DNA from 3 places in the Paenibacillus sp. EKM206P genome. Region 1 is predicted to be linked to each of the others. Evidence: predicted binding sites of a transcription regulator. Region 1 holds the regulator's gene; each other region holds the start of a gene.
The links. Region 1 encodes Rex, which represses fermentation and respiration genes when NADH is low (regulators of the CRP and FNR family bind a similar motif). Its sites were predicted from a motif close to TTGTGAAATATTTCACAA; they were not measured.

Region 1 (7,464 bases):
ATCCATCTAGGCATTAGGCCATACCCCCATTTGCTGAGATTGACGTGGCAAAACGATAAACTTGGTCGCTTTCCCTTCGCTGAGTCGGATATAGACATTGTTCGAATCCATGTCGGTATCAGCTTTGATACCCGTCTTTTTCTTTTTCATATGCTCAACTGTAGATGAAATTTGAGTATACTTTCTATTTTCCATCGCTTCGGCTACAGGAAACATAGCCTCAGACCACCATTGATTCAGTGCTGAATTGGAACGGTCTGCAATATCGAGCTTAATGGTGCGGCTGCCAATGATGGATTGTCCTTTTTGCTTAACTACATCGACCAATCCGGCCACATCCGCCTGCGGTTTGAGATCTAGTTTCAATACAACCCGATCCTGTTTAATATCTATTTGAGCGCTTGTCACGCCTGGATATTGAGAAACCAGTTTTTCCAGAGGACTTTGCATTGTAACCTGACGGTAAATGAACCATCCCCCAAATAGCAGCAAAGCTGCCAAAACTGCCGCCACAACGATAGGAACTGCACGCAATTTCAAACAACATCCTCCTCTCAAAATGTAAAACTCAGAAGAAACGGGACGAATGTCAACAAACAACCAAATTGCATGATCTTACAGTGATCAGCAATTCTTTTTTCTATCATTTTTGTCTATCACTTATAAAATATAGTATATCATAACGTATATCTAAAATCGAAGGCAATGTGTGGAGGAGTTGTGATGAGGCAAAATCTTTGGTTATGGTGGAGGTGGGACGCTGCGTGTAGGATTTGATCTTACGATCGCTGTTGCCCGCCATAAAGATGAATTTGCCTTAGGAGAGAAGTTGGGTAGGTAAAGATGCTTCGCTGGCTTTCAGCTCATCTTTACGGCATAGCAAGACTAAAAGACGTAAATACGAATTTCATCGCATTTACGTCTTTTTCTTGAGCTTTTAATCATTTACTAGTCATTCATTCCACATCTGCTAATCCTCAACCAGCTCAGTTATTGGGCAAAGTATACTTTACCCCCGTCGCTCCCCCATCTGAAAAACGGTAAAAGGCATAGTAATGATGGCTTCCATCATCGTAAAACAGCTGCCACACATATTCGCCATTGAACACACTCGGCTGGAGGCTTACAATTTTTACACCTGGAAGCTGCTGCTGAATTAGCGACGTCATTTTTTGCTCGTCGACTCCGTTCTTCAGCAGCTCGGTATGAACACCGCTATTATCTGCGGCAGGTACGTTAGGTTGTCCCTCCACTTTTTGAAAAGGAACCCATACCATTATATTTTCATTCTGTGCATTTTTCCCTTGAACCACCCAATATACCTGATCCCACACAGACTTCCATGTTTGAGTCGTGCTAACCAGACCACCTGATTGCTTGGCCTTAATGATAGCGGCATTTTTCTCAGCCACCTGGTCTTGAGTAACATAGGAATAATACCAGAAAATGCTGACCAGGATCAGTATCACGGCCAAAATGGCGACCGCTATCCATTTTTTCTTATTTTTCAAACCCGTGCTTCCTCTCTAAGGGGATGTGACACCTGAATTAGCGCGACAGCAGCCCTTCAAAGGCGGCTTGTGCCTCATGTTTGATACGTTCCTCGTCCATAGTCAGGCATTCGCCGTTTTTCACAACCTGACGACCGTCTACCCACACATGAGCCACGTCCTTGGCGCTTGCAGAGTATACCGCATGGGAAATAAGATCTGTACGCGGCAAGAAATGTGCCTGATTCAGATCCAACGCGATAAAGTCAGCCTTGTTGCCTGCTGCCAACGCTCCTACTTCTTTTAAACCAATCGACTTTGCACCGTATTCCGTTGCCAGACGCAGCGCTTCACTTGCAGGAACTGCCGTAGGGTCACCGGATACACCCTTGTGAATAAGTGCTGCCAGACGCATTTCCTCGAACATATCCAGGTTATTATTGCTGGCAGGACCATCCGTTCCGAGAGAAACCGTAACCCCTGCACGCAGCAATTCAGGCACTCTTGCCACACCACTTGCCAGCTTCAAGTTGCTGCCAGGATTGTGGGAAACCGCTACACCACGTTCTGCCAGTAAAGCTATTTCTTCGTCGTTCAAATGAACGCCATGGGCAACAAGCGAAGGACGGGAGAAAAAGCCAAGCTTATCCAAGTGTGCAACCGGACGCAAACCGTAGTCGCGTACGTTTTGCTCTACTTCGGCGATCGTCTCAGACATGTGCGTATGCAGTGGCAAGTCCAGATCATGCGCAGCTTGTACGAATTTTTCAATAAACGCAGGTGGACATGTATATGGCGCGTGCGGAGACATCATCGTAGTAATACGCCCGTCTGCTTTACCGTGCCAGTTACGTGCAAAAGTCACGGCCTCTGCCAGCTTGATTCGCTGTTCTTCCTCCGAACATAGTCCAATTGCTCCACGCATCAGACTTGCACGAATACCTGACTCCTCAGCCACACGAGCCACTTCATCCATATGATCGTACATATCGAGGAAGGTTGTTGTTCCACCTTTCAGCATTTCCAGCACAGACAAGGACGTACCCCAGTACACGTCTGTAGATGTAAACTTGGCTTCCATAGGCCACATTTTTTCCTGAAGCCATACTTGAAGTGCCAAATCATCTCCATGCCCACGCAGTAGAGACATCGCCGCATGACCATGAGTATTGATCAGACCAGGTAAAAACAATAGCCCTTTACCATCGATCGCTTCCGTCTCTTCCTCACCCGCAGGCAAGGTTTCGCCAATATAAGTAATACGACTATCCTCCACAATCATAAAACCATGGACTACCCCTGCTTCTGGTCCATTTACTGCAAAAGATCCGTTTTTAATCATCCATTTATTCACTGTCATATTGTGCTTCTTCCTTTCCGTCCTCCAAATAATAAGCGAGGCTAAGCAAATCAGTTGTAAAGTCTGTGGCATGAATCCGAATGTTGGCTGGTGCCTTGAGAGTAGTCGGTGCAAAGTTCAGGATCGCTCCAATTCCGCTATCAATAAGCCTATCAGCCACGTGCTGTGCTTCAAAATCAGGTACGGTAATAATCCCGATTCGAATGTTTTTTTCTTTCACAGTCGCTTCCAGTTCATCCATCGGTTGCACGACCAATGTATTGATCTTGGTTCCTACCTTATCCGGAAACGCATCAAATACCGCCACAATCTTCATATTGTCTTTTAAATAAGCGTTATAATTCGAAAGGGCTTGCCCCAGATTACCCGCTCCGACCAAGACTACATTAATTTGTTGGTCGATTTTCAGGATATGGCGTATTTTCTCAATGAGATAAGAAACATCATAACCAATACCCTTCCGACCAAAATCTCCAAAATAAGCAAGATCTTTACGGATTTGGGCCGGGTTCAAATCTAGCCTCTGTCCCAACTCTTGTGAAGAGACCGTAGCCACCTCCCGTTTGTGAAGTGCATTCAGATAACGTAAATATACGGGTAACCTCCGTACGACAGCCTCTGAAATTTTATCTGATTTCATACTTGCTCCCCCTAATTGTAACGAACATACTTATGTCCGTCCGTTATGCCTCTGTCTCCGGGGCGGATTGGAGCCATTCGGCGATGCGGGGCACCATTTGCTCCGATGGCATATGCTCCATTTTTGGTCCCGGTAACGAGTACAAAAAGTGCTTTCCGTAATAGGATTCAATCACACGCGTATCATAAACGATAACGACCCCGTGGTCGTTCGCTGTACGTACCAACCGACCAAATCCCTGTTTGAAGCGAATGACCGCTTGAGGTACAGACAGCTTCATAAATGGATTCTTCTTCTGCTGCTGGAGCAGTTCGCTTTTTGCCTCCAGCAGCGGGTGATTCGGCGGTTGAAACGGCAAGCGAACAATGGCTAGACAAGTCAGAGCCTTCCCCGGAATATCGACGCCTTCCCAGAAACTGCTGGTCCCCAGCAATACAGAAGCTTTCGCTTCCTGAAACCGGCGGGTTAGCTTGCTGCGACTTCCACTGTCCACACCTTGTCCCAGCACAGTAATTTCGCTGGATGCTAAGGCCTCTTTGAGCGGCTCATACACTTGCCGGAGCATCCGATAGGACGTAAACAGAACGAGCATTCTCCCCTGCGTCGCCTGAGCAGTCGCTCCTAGAGAGCTAACGAGCATATCTACAAAATGTGCATCTCCTACACTGCCCTTCACACTTGGGAAATCCCGTGGAATAACCAGCAACACCTGATCCCTGTAATTAAAGGGTGACGGGAGCTGCGAAGTCATCAGCCGCTCTTGATCTGCGGCCTCCTGTAAGCCGAGCTGATCGATCATGTACTGAAACGACTTATCTACCGACAAGGTAGCAGAAGTCAGAATAATGCTTCTTTTTTTGTCAAAAAACATTTCTTTCAACTGGCGGCTCACATCGACGGGTACCGCATAAAATTGCAATGATTTACTACGGAATTGCCCGCTCGCCTCGAGCCAGTATACGGTTGTTTCATCATCGAGTCGGATAAAAAAGCGCAAATTTTCTCGAATCCCCGCCAAATCCTTGAGCAGACCCGTGATATCTGTAATAAGGCTATCCGCCGCATAATCGTCATGTTCTTCCTTGACGTCCAGCATCAGCTTGTCGCCCTTGCGCAAAATTTCGCTCATCGTTACATATAGCTGATTTTCCAAAGCTCCCGCCTGATCCCACTTTGCAGGCTTGGCCGAAGGTTTGAGACGGGAAGAAAACTGTCCTGTTTCACCCGGTGTCGCATCACTTCGCTCCGGCAACATGCCAAACAGCTTGTCGCTTAGCAGGTCCCAAGTTTCCTTCACCTCTAACACGAGCGGATACAGCTGGTCGATAGTTGAGGCCCAATCTGCCGACTTCTCGTGCCCCGATTTCGCCAACTGTTGACGAAGTGAAGGCAGTTGTCCATTCTTGCTGTCTTTGAACAGTCGCGTCAGTGTATGCACGAGTGTGAAATATTTCATATGCATACCTAGGTGTTTACCAGCTACTTCCTCCAGGTGATGGGCTTCATCTATCACCAGATGTTCATAGCTCGGCAATAACTGATGACTGGCTTTGACGTCTGTGAACAACTTAGAGTGATTCGTAATAACAACATCCGCTATTCCTGCTTCATGGCGTGCACGATGATAATAACATTTGCGGAACCATGGGCAAGAACGACCAAGACAGGACTCTGAATCACTCGCCACCGTTTCCCAGAAATCCCCTCCACGGTTGCTCAGATTCAGTTCTTCATCATCACCGGTTTCTGTTAGCGTCAACCAGACGATCATCTGAGCCGCTGTAATTAAATCTTCCTTCGGTGTAGCGAAGTCTCTTCTGTTTATTTTATGTTCAAACTTACGCAGACACAAATAATGTCCCCGACCCTTGAAAATAGCAGCCCGGAACGGAAACGGAATCACCTTGGTTAGCATCGGAATGTCGCGCTCGCGTAATTGCTCCTGCAGGTTGATCGTATGTGTACTCACCATAACGCGCTGTCCCTTTTTCACACTGTGATACAGCGATGGGAGCAAATAACCCAGAGACTTCCCTGTTCCTGTACCTGCTTCAATCAGCAGATGCTTGTCTTCACTCAGTGCCTGATTCACACCCTCAATCATCTGTATCTGCGCCTCGCGCTCCTCATATTGACTCAAGGATGAACGCAAATTGTCCCGCACATCATCCATGTACTCCTCAAAGGTAACACCTGACAGTGGATTCGGGTCATCTTCTCTACGCGGAGCAGCTAGCTCCGTCCAATCTTCCACTTTTAGCGCAAGCTGACGAAAAAACTGATATCCCTCCAAATCCTGAATAGGATCAAGCTCTTTCTCTTCACGCACCCCATCAAGAAACCATCCAAGGTCACTGTCTTCCTCTGCAAACAAATCACTAAGCCGCTGTATCGTTATCAGAGGTAATGCTTGAAGCTCACCCAGACACTTTAAAAATACCTCGGCCGTAGCCAATGCGTCGCTGTCTGCTTGGTGAGGGCGATCATGTGCCAGCCCGAACTCAGAAGACACAAAACCCAACTGATACGAAGATAGTGATGGAAACATAATTTTCAGAAAATCCATTGTATCCAAGATTCTTCCGCTAAATGGCAAGTATCCGCACCGATCCAGAGCGTTTTGCAAAAAATTAAAATCAAACGCCACATTATGACCGACCAGTACAACATCGTCCAGCATAGGCACAAGCTCCATCATCATTTCTTCAAGTGCAGGTGCATCCTTCACGTCATCGTCTGTAATTCCGGTCAATCCAGTGATAAAAGGTGGAATAGATCTGCCAGGGTTCACATAAGAGCCGTAAACACGGGAAATGCTGTTATCATGATCTATAATTGCAAGTCCGACTTGAATGATGTCATCCGCGGACTGGGTGCCTGTCGTTTCAAAATCCAATACCGCAAATTTCATTCGGGCTTAATCCTTTCTTATGACACTTACAAAAATAATAACTCCGTATATTAGCATAGCAGAAGATCGCGTGTTTGGAAATTAAGACAGCCAAAAAAGACGATGCATACGCCGCCTCAGGAGGTGGGCATGCATCGTCTTACTCGGTGTCTGACAACTACATCCAGGTCATTATGGAGCTGTCGTATCGAAGCTTTTCGGTACCGGACAAACAGGCTTCCATATTGTACAGCGGCTCGGGTAACGCAGGATCTAACTGATGTGCGAGAGCAAAACATTTTTGCGCCTCCTCTACGTCAGCCTGCTTTGCCAACAGACAGCCTAGCGCATTATAGATGACCGCTTTTAGTCCTGCCTGCTCAGTCAGGTCCAGCACCTTCTGAAAATGGTATACAGCTTCTGCTGGATCATCTAGTTGAAAATAGGCCATTCCCATATACATGCGACTCTGCCAACTGTTCGGAAAATGCTGTAGTACCTGCTCAAATTGTTGGATCGCCTCAGAGTACATAAGTAATCGATAATACCCTTGCCCCCGACTAAAAGCCGGCAGCTCTTTTTCAGGCAGCTCCGTGTCAGACATATCGGTCTCCGCGGAAAAGCCGGCCGCACGCAGGCACACCATTTTTTCCTCAAAGGCCAGCCACTCATCCATAATTCCGTCACTCATTCTCCGCAGCAGACTCCAGTGCTGTAGCAGCTCCTGCCTGCGGGAGCCCTGGGCTGATGGGTAATGCTTCACGATATCATCTAACATGCTGTTCATTTCTGCGAATACATGCTGGAACATGTGCATCCCGCCCTTATGAAAGATGGATTAATACACTCACATTTTTCGCTTAAAAGACGGGTTTCATCCGCACTCCCATTCATTACATGATCGTCGCATGTACTTCTTTGTTCATCGTTTGGGCTGGTTTATTATGTTCATCAACAAATACCACTGTTGGTTTGTATGTTTTGGCCTCTTCATTTGACATGGAAGCATAGGAAATAATAATGACTGTATCACCAGGCTGCACCAAACGAGCTGCCGCACCGTTGAGACAGATCACACCGCTCC
Region 2 (7,464 bases), on a different contig from region 1:
CTACAGCATTACCGATCAGGGAAGGCACACGTTGTCAGACTGGCTTTCTCAGCCAATGGAGCATGTGGTGATGCTTAAAAAAAATGAGCTGCTGTTGAGGGTGTTTTTTGGCGGCAATTCTTCGCCTGAAACGATTATAAAGCACATACAGGAGTATAAAGAAAAGCTAGTGGAAAGCTTGCATATTTTTGAAGAACTTGAACGTTGGCTTATCAACGTAGAGCATAAAGACCATAACCACAAATATTGGATGATCACAATGAGCTATGGTAAGAGTCAGTTTAGCAGTTTAATTAGTTGGTGCGATGATAGCATTAAAATATTGAGTTCTTAGCAGTAGGTAAAAACTCATATGTAATGAATAATCAGAAAGCATGCTGAACTATCATGAGGAATAGAAAACTAGTAACGACAATTCTTGTCGTCTTCTCCGCATAGGGCCTTGACTCCTCCATAAAGCTGCTTTGCCAAGTTGGGCTCGCACCTTTATGGAGGAGTTTTTTTATCCCGTAAGGAGGATGCAATTATTCCACCAGCTTTTCAGACTTCACCAGCATTTCTCGTAATACGTGAGCGACTCGACTTTTCCGGTTCGCTGCTTTCTTTTTTATCAAGTGTAATGATTTTTTGTATGCATGAGTATGGCTTTGATCGTAGAACTGCTTGGCTGCAATGCGTAGTGTTCTTCTTAATAACAGTGCTGATGAGCGTGTTAACCTAGAGCGGAATCCCCTGCGCAATACCCGCAATGTATTCTTGTAGGTCTCAAAATCCTCGGATGGAGGGATAAGGGCAAATAAATTTAACGAGGAGTCATGGAATCCGTAGGTTTCATACATGATTCTCAGATTTTCCGTATTTAACACGTTACCTCTAAGATAGGTTGGATGTTCCTGATGATATCCGACCACCTCTTTGATGCAATAAAAAGGAATCTTCAAGCGATGTAGTCTATAGCCAAGGTCCCAGTCCTCGAGTCCATAGAGCACAAACCGTTCATTGAAACCTCCAATACGAATCAAGTGACTGCGTTTGATGGCTACACAACGAGTAACCAGCAGCATCCAGGGGGCTACGTCCGTTGAGGCAAATTGTTTCTGCGTATTCGGAGGAACCCTTGTGGGACTAACTACTTTAGACAGTGCACCCGTTTGGTGAAGGATATCTTCTGGGGTTATGATCGGAGTAATTTCGCTCGCTGCTTCATAGTCAGCATTCCATAAGTTGGATTGGGTAAGTATGTTGCGACATTGTTCTTTTTCTTCAGGAGAAAAGTCAGGGTAATAATGGGTAAAAGCATCGTCCCACGAGTGAGGAATGCCTGAAAGCACGGACTTGGGATATTTACGGTGATAACGACTCACAATCCTAATGAATTCCGGTAATACTACAAAGTCAGCGTCGCAGAAGATGATGTACAGCCCCTTTGCACGGCGCAGCCCCAAATTTCGAACGGCAGATCGACCGCGTTGTTCCGGGTGTGACACATAGATAAGAGGATAGGATGCTTTGAAGCCTTCGACCATTTCTTTCGTTCCGTCTGTAGAACCGTCATCAGCTACAATGACTTCGAATAGTTGCTTTGGATAGGTTTGTGTCTCAAATGAAGCGAGTGTAAGCAACAATTGCTGGACTCGATTATAGGTTGGAATGATGACGCTGTAGCGGATTGCCAATGTGATCCCCCCCACCTTTCTTATTAGAAAACGTTTGAACAAGATAAATAATAACAATGTATTCAAGGATTTTAGCCTGGTCTAGTCAAACATCCCTCAAGGTTCGAAACAGGCTTGGTCTTATCGCGGAAGTTAAGGTGGGAGTTCTGTATTTTCTGCTAATTTGCAGGTACGTTCAGTGGTGTTATGTATGTGTAATCATGGTATTATGCATAGAGATGTAAAGTAAAAGCGAGGGCGCTTCCCATCCGTTGAAAGCCCCCCTTAGCATACAGAAACAAACAAGAGATGAAATGGGCAAGTTATGGTAAACTATATGGAGTTATAGAAGACCTGAAAGAGGAGTACTATATGACACAATTTGTCTATAAGCAAATTATTGACGATCTCAAGATGAAAATCTTTGCGGGAAAGTTTGCAGATATGAGATTGCCAGATGAACGTAGTCTTAGTGAGACTTACCAGGTTAGTCGTAGTTCAATTAAACGTGCTCTGACTAAAATGGAGAATGTCGGAATTATTTTTAAAAAACAAGGTTCCGGGACATTTATTAATCCATTATACATAAGAAATGAATCTATCTTTAACTACGAAGGCTCTAATCTAGGGGTCACTGATAATTTTCAAATGCATGGTAAAAAGCCTAAGATCAAAGTATTGAGTTTTGAGGTCATTCCGCCAACAGAAGAATTACAGCGCGATTTGTTCTTGGAGACTCATGATTTTGTTTACAAAATTGTCCGCTTACGTCTGTTTGATGATGATCCTTTTATGATTGAAACGGGCTATATTCCCATTAAAATTGTCCAGAATTTAAATCAGACTATTATCGAGGGGTCCATTTTTAATTATTTGGAAGACTCGCGGAACTTGGCCGTCACCAAATCTTTTTTATCCATTTTTGCAGAACCGTCCCAAGAGAATGATCAAAAGCTGCTACATTTAAATGAAAATGAGCCTGTAGGTATTATGGAAGGTGTGTTCTTTTTAGATAACGGTACGCCATTTGAGTTTTCTCATATGCGATTTCATTACAAATATTTAAAATTTAATACCTTTGTATCGGTTCACTAATGATAAGACTGGAGAATTCTCCGGTCTTTTTTTTATAATTTTGAGAAAAGGATTGGAGCCTGCGATTGCAACGTTTATTACAAATTTTATTGGTTTATACTTCTATATATTTTAATGTAAGAGCTTTTTTACTGTCTTTTTAATTTATATTTCATAGTATGTTCAAAATTTCACAAAATTGGACCGTATCACTTGTGAAAAAGGTTGAATTTAATCGGCACGGCGTTATGATGTACATGTAGATGAAATTTCCGGAAATAAATTACAAACAATACTACTTAGGGAGTGGACACCATGTCATTATCACCCGTGTTAGCAGATTATTCATCTAAAACATATTTAGAAAAACTTGATGCATATTGGCGTGCAACGAACTACATTTCGGTAGGTCAGCTTTATTTAAAAGATAATCCTTTGTTGAGAGAGCCTTTAAAAGATTCAGATGTGAAGGTTAAGCCTATTGGACACTGGGGCACAATTCCAGGACAAAACTTTATTTATGCACATCTAAATCGTGTTATTAATAAATATGATTTGAACATGCTTTACATTGAGGGCCCTGGTCACGGCGGTCAGGTTATGGTTTCAAATTCATATCTGGATGGAAGTTACACCGAAATCTATCCGCAAATTACGCAAGATATCCCAGGTATGAAGAAATTGTTCAAACAATTCTCTTTCCCTGGCGGTATTGCTTCACATGCTGCTCCTGAAACACCTGGATCTATCCATGAAGGTGGAGAATTAGGCTACTCCCTTTCTCATGGTGTAGGTGCCATTCTGGATAATCCTGATCTGATTTCGGCTGTTGTTATTGGTGATGGCGAAGCTGAAACGGGTCCATTAGCCGCTTCGTGGTTCTCTAACAGATTTATCAACCCGATCACGGATGGTGCAGTGCTGCCAATCTTGCACTTGAATGGCTTTAAGATTAGTAACCCAACGATTATGTCTCGTCAATCGAAAGAAGAATTGACCTCATACTTTAAAGGTTTGGGCTGGGAGCCATTCTTTGTTGAAGGTGAAAATCCGGATCACATGCATCCAGAAATGGCGAAAGTATTGGATACGGCCATCGAGAAAATTGAAGCTATTCAAAAGAATGCGCGTGAAAATAATGATCTTACTCGTCCAGCGTGGCCGATGATTGTATTCCGTTCACCTAAAGGCTGGACGGGTCCAAAGGAATGGGACAACGTGCCGAATACAAATTCATTCCGTGCCCATCAGGTTCCAATTCCGGTTGATCAAAAAAATATGCAGCACGCACCTGCTTTGTTAGAATGGTTGAATAGCTACAGACCAGAGGAATTGTTCGACGAAAACGGTCGTTTAAACTCTGAGCTTGCTGAAATTCTGCCCACAGGCGATAAACGTATGGGAATGAACCCTGTTGCGAATGCGGGGAACCTCATTAAAGACTTGAAATTGCCGGATTTCCGTAACTATGCGCTGGATAATTCCGTACCTGGTAAAGTGATTGCGCAAGATATGTCGGTTTTAGGGAAATACGTTAAAGATGTGGTTGTCTTAAATGAACAAAATCGTAATTTCAGAATCTTCGGACCGGATGAAACAATGTCTAATCGCTTGGCTCCTGTTTTTGAAGTAACCAAACGCCAATGGATGGACCAAATTATTGAACCTAATGATGAATTCTTATCATCCTATGGTCGTGTAATTGATTCTCAATTATCCGAACACCAAGCTGAAGGACTGCTGGAAGGTTATGTGTTAACAGGTCGTCATGGTTTCTTTGCAAGTTACGAAGCCTTCCTGCGCGTGGTTGACTCGATGATCACCCAGCACTTTAAGTGGCTGCGTAAAGCAACGGATCAAGGATGGCGTGCAGATATCCCATCATTGAATGTCGTAGCAACTTCAACAGTGTTCCAACAGGATCATAATGGGTATACACACCAAGATCCAGGTTTGTTGGGTCATTTGGCTGATAAAAAACCGGAATTTATTCGGGAGTATCTGCCAGCGGATGCCAATTCCTTGTTGGCTGTTTTCGACACCATTTTAAACGACCGTCAAAAGATCAATTTGATTGTTTCGTCCAAACACCCACGTCCACAATGGTTTACTGCTGATGAAGCGAAGGAATTGGTGGATAAAGGGTTGAAGATCATTGACTGGGCAAGTACAGATCAAGGTGGAGAACCTGATCTTGTCATTGCTTCTGCTGGTACAGAGCCAACGATTGAAAGTTTAGCTGCGATTTCCATTTTGCATGAAAAACTGCCTGAATTGAAGATTCGGTACATCAACGTGGTAGATTTGCTGAAACTGAGAAGTCAAAAACTAGACCCGCGTGGATTATCTGACGCCGAGTTTGATCACTTTTTCACAAAGGATAAACCAGTAGTTTTCGCTTTCCATGGTTACGAAGGTCTGATCAAAGATCTGTTCTTTGATCGTCACAATCATAACTTGCATGTACATGGTTACCGTGAGAACGGCGATATTACGACACCATTTGATATGCGTGTATTGAATCAAATGGATCGTTTTGACTTAGTGAAGGAAGCTGTTCTCAACTTACCTGACGCTGGGAAGTACACCAACATTGTGGATGAAATGGATGCTACGGTTAAGAAACATCATCAATTCATTCGCGAAGAGGGCATTGACTTGCCAGAGGTAGAGAACTGGGTATGGAAAGGCTTGACCTTGAAATAAAAATTAAGACGCTTCAACTTTGTGTTGGACAACCAAGCAATTCAGCATGAAGTGGAATATATGATTTGGTAGCGGTATACGAGTGCCTGACTCCTTGAATTCAAGTATGATTTCAACGGGGATCAGGCACTTTTTGATGTAGCATACAGAGAATTTAATAGGAAAGTCACGAACTGGTGGGTAATAAGTATAGGAGGAACCGAGTCATTTGCTGTATTTTTCTGAGCATTAAAGGTGCTGCGGTATAAGAGAATAGTAAAGGAGGCTGTTAATATGAACGATCCAATTCCGGAGAAGGTATTGAATGATGGCACTAAGGTGCCCGTGATTGGATTTGGGACTGCTGGATTGAAGGGTGCAGATGGAGTCAAGGCAATTACCAGCGCGATTGATGCAGGTTACCGTCTGATCGACACAGCGTTCAACTATGAAAATGAGGGTGCTGTCGGGAAAGCGGTCCAGCAGAGCTCTGTGCCCAGAGAAGAATTGTTGATTTGCTCCAAACTACCAGGTCGCCGACATGCTTACCAAGAAGCCATTGTAACGATCGAAGAGTCATTATATAGAGGAGGTCTGGACTATTATGATCTGTACCTAATCCATTGGCCGAATCCCCAAATTGATCGATATGTTGAAGCATGGCAGGCGTTAATTGAGGCGAAGAAAAGGGGCTATATCCGTTCCATTGGGGTGTGCAATTTCTTGCCCGAGCATAATGAACGTTTAATTCGGGAAACAGGTGTCACGCCGAGCTTAAATCAAGTTGAATTGCACCCATTATTTAATCAGGAACATCAGCGTGCAAAAGATGCTGAACAGGGCATCGTGACGGAATCGTGGAGCCCCTTGGGTCGTGGTCACAGTATGCTGGAGAATGAAGAGATTGGGAAAATTGCTGCTGCTCATGGTAAAACGACTACACAAGCGATTTTACGTTGGCATATCCAACTTGGAGCAATCCCGATCCCGAAGGCCTCTTCTTTAAATCACCAAACGGAGAATTTGGATATTTTTGATTTTGAGTTGTCTCCAGAGGAAATGAACATGATTTCGGCATTTAGCAGTGAGGATGGACGGATATGGGAGCAGGACCCCAAGTCCTATGAAGAACTATAATCAAGACAATAAAATAGAAGGGTTCAAAAATCTGTCGCGGGTTTTTGGACCCTTTGCTTTTATCATAAAACGAACACACATCCGAAAGTGATCAGTGGGTCAGTATATAGAGCTATAATGAACATTTTTTACCGGATTTGATGTATGATATGGTGGAATGTAGTCCTTTCGAAGGAGGTCATCATGGGAATTTTGTCGAGGTTTAGGGATATTATGAAAATGAATGTTAACGCCTTAATGGATAAGGTGGGAGATCCGGAGAAAACCATTGACGATTATATGCGAAATTTGAACAGTGATCTAGGCAAGGTGAAAGCGGAGACGGTATCGGTATTGGCTGATGAGAGAAGGGCGAAAAGAGCACTGGATGAATGCAAAGCCGAGATCAAAAAGCTCCAGTATTATGCCAGTAAGTCTGTGGAAGCTGGTAATGAAGAGGAAGCTCGAAAGTTTCTGGAGAGGAAGGGTTTGCAAACGGAGAAATTGGAACAATTACAAACGTCCTATGACTTAGCTTCAGTAAACGCCGTGAATATGAAACAAATGCAGGAGAAGTTAGTGTCCGATATGGGGCAGCTAGAAGCGCGTAGCGCTGAACTTAAAGGGAAGCTGGCGGTTGCCAAAGCACAGCAAACCTTGAATTCTATAGGCAACGGGAATTCTGCTTTTGAGGTTATGGAAGAGCAGGTGAACAGAGCGTATGATGAAGCGATGGCTATAGCCGAGCTTCGGGCAGGAACGAAGGACGACCTGGATGCCTTATTTGCACAATACGAGAAGAGTACGAATACAGAAGATGAATTGGCTGCAATCAAAGAAAAAATCAACCCTAAGGAATCATAACAGTATCTACATGAAGAGGTGAGCAGATGCCGGTTATCGAATACAAATGCCCCAACTGCGGCAGCGGTAT
Region 3 (7,464 bases), 160 kb from region 1:
GATACTCCTTACCGAGCATTTCCCACTTGTAAACACCCATTTGATGGTAAGGTAAAATTTCGAATTTCTCGACTCCGTTCAACGTTCCGATAAACCGTCCCAAATTCAATAAATCTTGCTCGTCATCATGAATACCCGGTACAAATACGTGTCTAATCCACATTTTACGCCCTTGCTCAGACAACCAGCGAGCTGTGCTTAGCATACGGTCGTTGGACTTGCCTGTAAGCTTAATATGCTTGTCGTTGTCAATATGCTTAATATCAAGTAACACCAAGTCTGTTACGTCCAGCAGATCATGGATACGGCCCGCATCATTAAAGCCATTACTGTCCAGTGTCGTGTGCAAATTCCAGCGACGTTTCACTTCTTTGAACAGCTCTGCTACAAAATGAGCTTGCAATGTCGGTTCTCCACCGGATACGGTCAATCCGCCTCCCGAAGAACGGTAATAGGCTAAATACGGTTCAATTTCAGCCAATACTTCCTCTAGGGTCATTGGATTGCCTTCATTCAAGGCCCAAGTGTCCGGATTATGGCAATACTGACATTTCAACAAGCATCCTTGCATAAAGAGCACGAAGCGGATGCCGGGACCATCGACGGTCCCGAAGGTTTCCAATGAGTGTATGTGTCCTTTCAACATGTTGCATCATCCTTCCCGCATCCGCTATGCGTGCGTCATTGTAATACTTATTTACATTGTACCGTGGAAAGTACGGTTAATAACATCCAATTGTTGTTCACGAGTCAGCTTGATAAAGTTAACGGCATAACCGGAAACACGGATCGTCAGCTGTGGATAGTTTTCTGGGTGTTCCATTGCATCCAACAGTTGTTCGCGAGCAAACACATTGACATTCAGATGATGTGCGTGGCTTCCAAAATAGCCATCCATCATCGAAACAAGGTTTGTTTTGCGTGTTTCTTCTTCTTTACCCAGTGCTTTAGGCACGATAGAGAAGGTGTTCGAGATACCATCCAGACTGTGTTCATAAGGCAATTTGGCTACGGAACTCAGAGATGCCAAAGCACCTTTTTTATCACGGCCGTGCATTGGGTTTGCCCCTGGTGCAAACGGTTCGCCTGCTTTACGTCCATCCGGTGTTGTACCTGTTTTCTTACCATACACCACGTTAGAAGTAATAGTCAGTACAGATTGAGTAGGAAGCGCATTACGATAAGCTTTATGCTTGCGAATCATGCTCATGAAGCTCTCTACCAGTTCCACAGCGATGTTATCTACACGGTCATCGTTGTTACCGTAGCAAGGGTATTCGCCTTCAATTTCAAAGTCAACAGCAATCCCTTTTTCGTTACGGATTGGTTTAACTTTTGCAAATTTAATGGCACTCAAGGAGTCGGTAGCAACTGACAGACCCGCAATACCACAAGCCATGGTGCGGAGAATATCACGATCATGCAACGCCATTTCAATGCGTTCGTAGCTATATTTATCATGCATGTAGTGAATAACATTCAAAGTGTTCATATACAGTTTGGCCAACCATTCCATCATAGGTTTGAAGCGACTCAACACTTCTTCATAATCCAGAACTTCACCTGTAATGGCTGGGAATTCAGGCCCTACTTGGACGCCAGATTTTTCATCTTTACCACCGTTAATTGCATACAGCAGAGCTTTAGCCAAGTTAGCACGAGCACCAAAGAATTGCATTTGTTTACCGATTTTCATTGCCGATACACAACAAGCAATACCATAGTCGTCTCCATAAATCGGACGCATCAGATCGTCATTCTCGTACTGAATGGAGCTAGTTTCAATAGAAACTTTCGCACAATATTTTTTGAAGCCTTCAGGCAATTTTTCCGACCACAGTACAGTCAGGTTCGGTTCCGGTGCAGGTCCCAGATTGTAGAGGGTGTGCAGGAAACGGAAGCTGTTTTTAGTTACCCGAGTTTCTCCAGTTACGGACATACCACCAATGGACTCAGTAACCCAAGTTGGATCTCCACTGAACAGTTCATTATAGTCAGGTGTGCGCAAGAACTTAACAATACGCAATTTCATAACAAAATGATCGACCAGTTCTTGAGCTTGTTCTTCTGTCATTGTACCCTCTTCCATATCACGTTGAGAGTAAATATCAAGGAAGGAAGATACACGTCCTAAGGACATTGCTGCACCATTTTGTTCTTTGATTGCTGCAAGATATCCAAAATATACCCATTGGAAAGCTTCTTTCGCATTGTTAGCAGGTTTTGAAATATCAAAACCGTGCTCAGCAGCCATTTGTTTCAGTTCATTCAAAGCACGAATTTGCTCGGAAATTTCCTCACGCAGACGAATTACGTCTTCTTCCATGGAATCAACTTCAAGGCTTTTCAGTTGCAGCTTTTTATCTTGGATCAAGAAGTCTGCACCGTATAAAGCTACACGACGATAGTCACCGATAATACGACCACGGCCGTATGCATCTGGCAGACCAGTAATGATACCAGCTTTACGAGCCGCTCTCATTTCATCTGTATAAGCGTCAAATACACCTTGGTTGTGAGTTTTACGAATATGAGTGAAGATATCAATGATACTTTCTGGCACTTCAAAACCATAGGCTTTGCAAGCGTCGATCATCATTCGAATTCCGCCAAACGGCTGTAAAGAACGTCTGAATGGAGCATCTGTTTGTACACCGACAATTTGCTCTTTATCCCGGTCTAGATAACCCGGTTTATGTGAAATAATAGTGGATGGCGTATTCACGTCTACATCAAGCACGCCGCCGTTTGCCAACTCTTTTTTGGTAAGATCGGATACAATATCCCACAATGCAGTTGTGTTGGCCGTAGGACCAACCAAAAATTCTTCATTGCCAACATAAGGTAAGATATTGGTTTCAATAAAATCGTTGACGTTGACTTCTTTAGTCCATTTGCCTTTTTTAAAACCTCTCCAGCCAGATTGTTGCTCTTGTAATTCTCTCTCAATCACCGACATGTAAATCCCTCCAAATTGTTTGGTCTTCCGGACTTGTGATTTTTTTCACGATAAAGCTATTTCTTGAGCCCGGCCTGTTCACCGATGCCTTACGCTCAGTGTCGGGACCTTTCTTACACCCTTATTGTAGAATAATGATAGAGTGTAGTATGTGACAAAAATCACAATATGAGTGATTTTTGTCACTTTATTTTCCCTAGCTTCGCACCTATATCCTTAGCCTTGCCGTTCACCTCCCTTCCCAAACCAACAGGCCCTCTATATAGAGAGCCTGCATCGGTATTGAACGAGAAAATGCTTTTTCACAAGCCTCTTCTTACCTATTATATTATTGGTCAAAACGTCCGTAGAAGGCATTGCGATAGACATCAGCCAACTCAGTAACCAGTGGCAACTTAGGATTCGCAGTTGTACATTGATCTTCAAATGCGCGGTCAGCCAGATAATCTACACGTGATTCGAAATCTTTCGCATCGAAACCGATTTGTTGGAACGATTCCTCGATACCGAGTGTTTTGTTCATTTTACGGATCGCTTCGATCAAGCTGTTAACCCCTTCTTCGGTGGTGCGTGCAGGCAGTCCCAGTATGCGCGCGATTTCTGCATAACGCTCATCCGCAACAAAGTGCGAATATTTAGGGAACGAAGCAAATTTTGTCGGTTTTTTCGCATTATAACGAATAACGTGCGGCATCAAAATGGCATTCGTGCGGCCATGCGCTGTATGGTATTGTCCACCCCATTTATGTGCAAGACTGTGGTTAATGCCCAAGAATGCATTAGCAAACGCCATACCAGCAAGTGTGGAAGCATTATGCATTTTTTCACGAGCCAGCTTATCACCGGTCAGAGCCGATTGTTCTAGGTATTGGAATACCAATTGAATGGCTTTAATTGCCAGACCATCTGTGTAGTCATTAGCCATTACGGACACGTAAGCCTCGATAGCATGTGTCAGAACGTCCATACCTGTGTCCGCTACAGCTGTTTTAGGCAGCGAATATACAAACACTGGGTCAATAATTGCCACATCAGGAGTCAACTCATAGTCAGCCAGTGGGTACTTCGTGTCGCCCAGGTTTTTGTCCGTAATTACTGCGAACGATGTAACTTCGGAACCTGTACCCGATGTTGTAGGGATAGCTACAAATTGTGCTTTTTGGCCCAGACGTGGGTACTTGTAAATCCGTTTACGGATATCCATGAATTTTTGTTTTAAGTTATTGAAATCAGTATCTGGATATTCATAGAACATCCACATGCCTTTAGCGGCATCCATTGGCGAACCGCCGCCCAGTGCGATGATGCAATCCGGTTGGAAACGTCTCATCATTTCAGTACCACGTTCTACCGTAACTGTCGATGGATCTGGCTCTACTTCAGAGAACACTTCGATAGCTACTGGTGTTTGGCGCTGATGCAGATAATGAATAACACGATCTACATATCCCAGTTGTACCATCATAGGGTCTGTGATAATAGCTACACGTGTGATATCAGGCATTTTAGCAAGATACTGTGTCGAATTTTTTTCAAAATAGATTTTGGAAGGTACTTTGAACCATTGCATATTCACCGTCCGTTTCGCCACCCTTTTCACATTAATCAGATTGACTGCCGATACGTTCGACGAAGTCGAGTTACGACCGTACGAACCGCAACCAAGTGTCAACGAAGGAAGATTGGTGTTGTAAATGTCGCCAATCGCACCATGTGTGGAAGGTGCATTTACAATGATACGTCCTGTTTGCAAACGGTTTGCAAACCGAGCGATAACATCCTCATCGTTCGAATGAATAGCGGACGAGTGACCCATGCCCCCGAATTCCACGACTTCAGCAGCGCGTTGAATACCTTGTTCCGCATTTTTTACTTTATAGCAAGCTAATACAGGACTCAATTTTTCCGCAGACAATGGGAATTTTGTTCCTACCCCTTCAATCTCAGCGACCAAAATTTTAGTTCCTGCTGGTACTGTAATACCACTCATTTCAGCAATTTTCACAGCAGACTGCCCGACAATAGCTGGGTTCACTGCACATTTCTCGACATTCATAGCTCCTTGAGTGAGCTTAGCTGCTTCTTCTTTATTTACAAAATAGCAACCGTTAGCGATCATCAATTTTTTCACTTGTTCGAAGATTGGCTCTTCGATAATAACCGCTTGCTCCGAAGCACAAATCATACCGTTATCAAAAGATTTCGAGAGGATAAGATCGTTCACGGCCTGTTTGATATCTGCTGTTTTTTCAATAAAGCAAGGCACGTTACCAGGACCTACACCAAGTGCTGGTTTACCGCAGCTATAAGCTGCCTTAACCATGCCTGATCCACCAGTTGCCAAAATTAGCGCCACATCAGGGTGGTTCATCAATACATTGGTCTTATCCATCGAAGGTGCTTCAATCCATTGAATACAATCGGCCGGAGCACCATGTTTAACAGCTGCTTCGAGCAAGACGCGGGCTGCTTCCGCACTACACGATTGAGCAGATGGATGGAAACCGAAAATGATTGGGTTACGTGTTTTAATGGCAATCAGCGCTTTGAACATCGTAGTCGAAGTCGGGTTTGTCACTGGAGTGATCCCCATGATAATACCGACTGGCTCTGCTATCTTTTGAAAACTGTCAAAATCATTGTCTTCAATGACACCGACGGTTTTTTCATTTTTGATGCTATGATAGATATATTCTGTTGCAAACATGTTTTTGGTGATTTTGTCCTCGTACACACCGCGTCCTGTTTCTTCAACAGCCAACTTCGCCAGGTACATGTGTTTATCCATCCCTGCGAGTGCCATAGCTTGTACGATTTCGTCAATCTGTTCCTGATTCATACTCATGAAAGCTTGCTGTGCCCGGTTCCCCCGGTCAATCAGCGTTTGAATATACTGCTCTGCGCTTTGCTCTTTTTGAATAACCTCGTTTTTAACAGCCATTTCCCTCATCCTCCTGTTATCTCGTGTACTATCTCTTGTTCACGCACTGATCGTAACACAGCTTTTCAAGATATATTGTGATTTTTTTCACAATCTATTTAAAATTTTATTTTATGAAGTGAATTAAATCACAAAGTTTGGAATTCTGCCACTTTTACCCCCTCTTCTTGCCCCAAAAACTCATTGCACAAGTATATAATGAATTTGAATTGATCAAGTTGCAGATAAAAAACATAGGATACAAAGGGGAAATGGACGATGAGAAACCCTACAAATGTAATGGAAGCCCGCGGCAACACCTGTTGCTTCTCGGAGGCCAGCTTCAACCGATTGCAAGTAATGATGAAAGATCGAGTTATGCCAGAAAGCTCGCATCTGTTCTGGGAAGGAGATACAGCGGATAAGCTGTTTTATATTAAGCGCGGACGCGTGAAAGTAACCAAAACAACGGATGAGGGCAAGGAACTTATTCTATATATGTATCAAAGCGGCGATCTTGTTGGTCAAGCCGATCCATTTTTCGGTACTAAGCATTCCTTTTCTGCTGAGGTTCTGGAAGACAGTGATATTGGCGTAATCGATCATACAGATTTGGAACTGCTTATTTGCCAGCATTGTGATTTTGCGATTGACTTTATGAAATGGATGGGTTCACATCACCGCATTACTCAGACTAAGTTCCGCGATTTGATGATGTACGGCAAGCCAGGCGCTTTATGTTCAACGCTCATTCGTCTATGCAATACCTATGGTGAGCCTCACGGCGAACATATCCTGATTCATAAAAAAATTACTCATACTGACTTATCAAATATGATCGGTGCGACCCGGGAAAGCGTAAACCGGATGCTTAGTGATCTACGTAAGAAAAATGCAGTTGAATATGATAATGGTATGATTGTTGTCAAAGATTTGGAAATGCTGCAAGGTGTATGTCATTGTGAACTATGCCCTCGTGAGATTTGCCGGATATAATAAATCGTTTTTTTATGTAAAAGGGAGTGTTATAAGCCACTATAGCTTATAACACTCCCTAATTTATTTCCACTCCCCTACTTATACAGGAGCAGTAGCGAAGCATTTTAATGACAGTCCTTCTTCTGGCAACACTCTTTAAAACTGTAAACATAGATAACTTAAATTCCCCATCTCATAGCTTCTATGGATAACCTTGGCTTTGTTTGCAGGATTGCCACTCCCCATTGCAATAAACAACGGTACAAAGTGTTCTGCTCTGGGTACGGCCTGGCGAGCATACGGTGCTTCGCTTTCATAGTGATCCAAAGCCTCTATATCTCTACTTTGTACTTTTTCAATAATCCAATCATCAAAATCTATAGCCCAAGGTTCTGTTTTCGTTTCCCCCCATTTGACGATACGCAGATTATGAACAGTCACGCCACTACCAATGACCAGAATATCCTGTTCTCCCAGTCCTCGCAGCACTTCACCAATAGCATATTGTGCTTTGGGCGAGAGATATGGATTTACAGAGATCTGAACTACCGGAATGTCTGCCTCAGGATACATACGATGCAACAATGTCCAAGATCCATGATCCAAA

Region 2: a site for Rex is predicted at 2,909-2,926, ahead of G9G53_RS17440 (phosphoketolase family protein). Genes of this name have one in related genera too.
Region 3: a site for Rex is predicted at 2,993-3,010, ahead of pflB (formate C-acetyltransferase). Genes of this name have one in related genera too.

Annotation. Positions count from the first base shown of each region.
Region 1 is NZ_JAAMNQ010000003.1:437,772-445,235, forward strand. It holds gene G9G53_RS08710 (AAA family ATPase) at 1-14, opposite strand, end outside; gene G9G53_RS08715 (hypothetical protein) at 7-540, opposite strand; gene G9G53_RS08720 (cell wall elongation regulator TseB-like domain-containing protein) at 987-1,511, opposite strand; gene G9G53_RS08725 (amidohydrolase) at 1,549-2,850, opposite strand; gene G9G53_RS08730 (redox-sensing transcriptional repressor Rex) at 2,837-3,490, opposite strand; gene dinG (ATP-dependent DNA helicase DinG) at 3,534-6,401, opposite strand; gene G9G53_RS08740 (tetratricopeptide repeat protein) at 6,559-7,191, opposite strand; gene panD (aspartate 1-decarboxylase) at 7,274-7,464, opposite strand, start outside.
Region 2 is NZ_JAAMNQ010000008.1:168,988-176,451, reverse strand. It holds gene G9G53_RS17455 (PadR family transcriptional regulator) at 1-334, shown strand, start outside; gene G9G53_RS17450 (glycosyltransferase) at 525-1,676, opposite strand; gene G9G53_RS17445 (GntR family transcriptional regulator) at 2,028-2,750, shown strand; gene G9G53_RS17440 (phosphoketolase family protein) at 3,045-5,435, shown strand; gene G9G53_RS17435 (aldo/keto reductase) at 5,709-6,551, shown strand; gene G9G53_RS17430 (PspA/IM30 family protein) at 6,735-7,394, shown strand; gene G9G53_RS17425 (TFIIB-type zinc ribbon-containing protein) at 7,421-7,464, shown strand, end outside.
Region 3 is NZ_JAAMNQ010000003.1:594,874-602,337, forward strand. It holds gene pflA (pyruvate formate-lyase-activating protein) at 1-646, opposite strand, end outside; gene pflB (formate C-acetyltransferase) at 698-2,959, opposite strand; gene adhE (bifunctional acetaldehyde-CoA/alcohol dehydrogenase) at 3,288-5,900, opposite strand; gene G9G53_RS09555 (Crp/Fnr family transcriptional regulator) at 6,159-6,875, shown strand; gene G9G53_RS09560 (DODA-type extradiol aromatic ring-opening family dioxygenase) at 7,014-7,464, opposite strand, start outside.